DNA from 2 places in the Rossellomorea sp. YZS02 genome. Region 1 is predicted to be linked to the other one. Evidence: predicted binding sites of a transcription regulator. Region 1 holds the regulator's gene; the other holds the start of a gene.
What was found. Region 1 encodes NrdR, which represses ribonucleotide reductase genes. Its sites were predicted from a motif close to AACACNATATATNGTGTT; they were not measured.
Positions count from the first base shown of each region.

Region 2: the regulator NrdR is predicted to act here: its motif matches at 1,306-1,323, upstream of SLH55_RS15100 (vitamin B12-dependent ribonucleotide reductase).

Region 1 covers NZ_JAXBLY010000001.1:290,796-293,208, reverse strand. Annotated here, with positions in the region: gene speD (adenosylmethionine decarboxylase) at 60-440, shown strand; gene SLH55_RS01445 (cytosolic protein) at 574-954, shown strand; gene nrdR (transcriptional regulator NrdR) at 1,037-1,492, shown strand; gene SLH55_RS01435 (replication initiation and membrane attachment family protein) at 1,563-2,413, shown strand, end outside.
Region 2 covers NZ_JAXBLY010000015.1:16,460-18,872, forward strand. Annotated here, with positions in the region: gene SLH55_RS15090 (rhodanese-like domain-containing protein) at 1-61, opposite strand, end outside; gene SLH55_RS15095 (biotin/lipoate A/B protein ligase family protein) at 274-1,110, shown strand; gene SLH55_RS15100 (vitamin B12-dependent ribonucleotide reductase) at 1,460-2,413, shown strand, end outside.

The sequences.
Region 1 (2,413 bases):
TTGCCAAAGGATTCGTTCATTTTGACGAAAAAAATCATGTCAAAGGGGGAAATACGAAAATGGAAACAATGGGACGTCATGTAATCTCTGAATTATGGGGTTGCGATTTTGAAAAATTAAACGATGTAGTTGGAATTGAGAAAACATTCGTAGATGCTGCGCTTAAGTCAGGTGCAGAAGTACGTGAGGTAGCTTTTCACAAGTTTGCGCCTCAAGGTGTGAGTGGAGTGGTGATCATCTCAGAATCACATTTAACTATCCACAGCTTTCCTGAACATGGTTATGCCAGTATTGATGTATATACTTGCGGTGATTTAGATCCTAATATCGCTGCTGAATATATTGCAGATGCTCTTGGTGCTGACACACGCGAAACGATTGAATTGCCGCGTGGAATGGGTCCTGTACAAGTGAAGAAGTCTCAGGCTCAAGCCCTTTAATTCATAATAACTCAGAAGAGATGCGTGTTTCATGCATCTCTTTTTTTGTGCGCATTTTTCACCTGTACACTTTTGGGTTTTTCAATTGTGACATTTCGTGTAAAATAAGGATAACTAAAGGGAGGAACTTGATATGAGTGGAATACGAACCCTATTGAAGCGATTTCAATCAGAATGCGAAACATCCGATCAACATGAAGATAAAGAGCTGAAATCCCGCTATTATAAATCAATGCATCAAAGTGCATTCAATGCAGTACTCGGATTATTCTCATCCTCAGAGTATGAGGTGATCTCACAGTCCAAGGACAGAGGGGAAATCACAGTCCGAAAAAACGGGACGCCCCAATTGTTCATCGTGGCCACTGTGATTACAGTAAGGCCGCTTGAAACGGCAGTGGACTTCAAGGTCAGTGCCGATAAAGGGAAGATTTTTGGTACATACACGGTTTTAAAAGCGCAGATCAGCCATTATTATCACCAGCTTGATAGTGAATTGACCAAAGTGAAATAACGGTAAATCCTTCAGATGCTTGTGAAAGTCGCCGCTTTTTTATATGATGAAGGTAATAGTTTGTAATAACGGAGCTGATATTATGAAATGCCCGTCTTGCCAGCATAATGGTACACGAGTAGTGGACTCCCGTCCTGCTGATGAAGGACGTTCGATCAGAAGAAGAAGGGAATGTGAAGTGTGTAATTTTCGCTTTACAACGTTCGAGAAGGTTGAGGAGCTTCCTTTAATTGTGGTCAAAAAAGAAGGGGTAAGAGAAGAGTTTAGTCGAGAAAAGATTTTGAGAGGGCTGATTAAGGCCTGCGAGAAACGCCCTGTGCCTCTTGAAAGATTAGAAAAGATCTCAACAGACATTGAGAAGGACCTGCGGAATCAAGGTTCCTCTGAAGTGGAATCTGTCAAGATCGGAGAAATGGTCATGGATCATCTTGCAAAAGTAGATGAAGTGGCATATGTCCGTTTTGCATCCGTATATCGACAATTTAAAGATATTAATGTATTTATAGATGAATTAAAAGAATTGATAAAAAAAGAGTAGAAGAATGAGCTGAAGATAGTATTCTTTAGCTCTTTTCTCTTTATGTATTGAAAGGTAGAATCCAACTATGATGAAGAAGCATTGGAATGAAATACAGCCGATCGATCACTATACGGTAGGGACTAATGGGATGCTTCAGGAATATGACCGTAAAATCATCACATTTTTGTACCAGCCTCTAATCGGTTCTGTGTGCTACAGCCTCTATATGAGTTTGTGGGGGGAAGTAGAGGAAAATCGTCTATGGTCGACGGATTCCACCCATTACCATCTCATGAACGTTCTTTCCGTCAACCTTCAGGACGTCTATGAAGCCAGGATGAAGCTTGAAGGGATCGGGCTGTTGAAGGTATATGAAAAAAAGGATGATGAAGACCGGCAATTTCTATATGAACTGCAGCCGCCCCTTTCCCCTCGGGAATTCTTTCATGATGGAATGCTGAATGTATATCTATACCGCAAGATCGGACGCACCCATTATCTTCGTTTAAAGAAGTTTTTTACGGATGTGTCCGTTGATATGAATCAGTACACCAACATTACCCGTTCGTTTCAGGATGTGTTTACGTCGGAACAGATCAACTTCCTTCATCATGATGCCAATGTGGATTCAGAAACCGGCACTGGTGAACAATATATGAAATACGGTAAAAATGATGGACTTGCCTTGGACGAAGTCGATTTTGATTTTCAACTGTTGCTTGCCGGTTTATCCGAATCCATGGTCCCGCGGAAAGCTTTTACACAGAATGTGAAAGAAACGGTGTTGAAGCTGAGCTATCTTTATGGAATCAATCCTCTTCAAATGAAGAACATCGTATTAAGCTCACTGGATGCAGATGATGCAATCGATATCGAATTACTGCGGAAAACCGCCCGGGACTGGTACGGCATGCAAACGGGAGATCAGCTGCCGGACCT
Region 2 (2,413 bases), on a different contig from region 1:
TAAAAAGTGAATAGATGATAATTCCACCCAGTACGACTAAAAGAATATATAATCCTTCCATCATTCATGCTCCTTTCTACAAATGCGCTATCTTCTATTATATTCATCATTCAAGTGATAATCAAAACATATTTTTCATTTTGAAGCAAAGACTTTCCAATCTGTTTTTCTTTGTTTTTTGGTGTGGATTTGATAGACTAGTAACGGACTTGAATCAAGAAACAATCGTACATAACAAAATCTTAACGCAAAGACGTAAATGAGGTATGTTACATGAAAAAGGAAACATGGAGATTCATTGACTCGGGAAATTGCTCCCCTTCTTATAATATGGCCCTTGATGAGGCACTGCTTGAATGGCACAGTGAAGGGAAGATACCTCCGACGATCCGGTTTTACGGCTGGGATCCAGCTACACTATCGGTCGGTTACTTTCAGAAGGTAGAGAAAGAAATCAATCTTGATGCCGTGAAGGAACATGGACTCGGATTTGTTAGAAGGCCGACGGGGGGGCGTGGAGTTCTACATGAACATGAATTGACGTATAGCGTCATCGTTTCAGAAGAACACCCGGAGATGCCTAAAACCGTCACAGAAGCATACCGTGTCATTTCTGAAGGGATTCTTAAGGGGTTCCAGGGTCTCGGGCTCGAAGCTTACTTTGCAGTTCCTAAAACGGCAGAGGAACGGGAAGGATTGAAAAACCCGCGATCTTCCGTATGCTTCGACGCACCAAGCTGGTATGAGCTGGTGGTAGAGGGAAGGAAAGTGGCAGGAAGTGCTCAGACCCGTCAAAAAGGAGTCATCCTTCAGCACGGTTCTATTCTCTTGGATCTTGATGAAGATAAATTGTTCAGTCTGTTTAACTATCCATCTGACAGAGTAAAAGAGCGAATGCAGCGTGCCTTCAAAAACAAGGCGGTTGCCATGAACGAAATCAGTTCTGAAACGATAATGATGGACATGGCCAAAGACGCATTCAAAAAAGGCTTTGAAGAGGGATTGAACATTCATCTTGAGCCATATGAACTTTCTGAAGAAGAAACACAATATGTAGTGGACCTCGCGAAATCCAGATACGAATCAGATGAATGGAATTTTAAACGGTAAAAATTTTTTTGTAGATAAAAAGCGATCCTTGTCGCTTTTTTCCTATTTTAGCAACTATTGCAGGGCTTCGATTTATATCAAGTCTTGAATTAATAGAATTGACTCATGGATTATATTGTTTTCTATTATTTACTCCTGTTTTCTATTTTTATTGGCTTATTATCCGTTTGACAAACAAATGACCTATTGACCTGAAACACAATATATGGTGTGTCGAATAATTTTTCGTACACAATATGTTGTGTTTATTTATTGCTTTTCCAGAATGGCTGTGATATCTTAATATTTGATATTAGTCATCAGCGAAATAACATAAACTGAAACATTTGAGATAGAAGGAGTTGTCTTTATGACTGTTGCGTCGAAAAATACGATGAATTTAAACACCGAAAGATTAAACAAGGATATTGGATTGTTTCCTCAAGTACATCCCATCACCCCTGATATGAAAACAACACACAAAGGTGTATCCCGTCTGGTCATGATCGATCGTTATTCGTTCAAGGACACAGAAAAAATCACCCTGTCTGAAGGTGACTTTGTCGTTCTTACCATCAAGGAAGATCCTAAATTTCCTGCAAGGGGATTAGGGTATATCACGAGTATCGATTGGGAAACGAAAAAAGCATCTGTCTGGATTGAAGATGAATACAGAAGCGCCATCGACAAGCCGGAGGAAATGGAAACGGGGATCGTCTCAAGAACACTGGATGTCATTGAGAAACCACTGGAAGTCTACTATGAACAAATTGCGAAGCGTAACGCAACAGGCTTGGCAGAAGTGGAAGAAACTCCTGAAAAGAGACAAGTTTGGTTTGAAAAATTTTATCATGAATTAGTAAATCTGCATTTTGTTCCAGCAGGGCGTGTGCTTTACGGAGCAGGGGCAGGAACGGATGTAACGTACTTCAACTGTTATGTAATGCCCTTCGTCCAGGATTCCCGTGAAGGCATTTCAGAACACCGCAAGCAGGTGATGGAAATCATGAGCCGCGGCGGAGGAGTCGGAACGAACGGATCGACGCTACGTCCACGCAATACCTTGGCAAAAGGTGTGAACGGTAAATCATCCGGTTCCGTTTCATGGCTGGATGATATTGCGAAGTTGACTCACTTGGTTGAGCAGGGCGGTTCACGACGTGGGGCTCAAATGATCATGCTTTCCGATTGGCATCCCGATATCATTGAATTCATCATTTCCAAAATGCAAAACCCGCGTATCCTGCGCTATCTTCTTGAGAACACAGAAGATGAAACCATCAAAAAGGCTGCTCAGGAAAAGTTGAAGTTCACTCCGCTGACA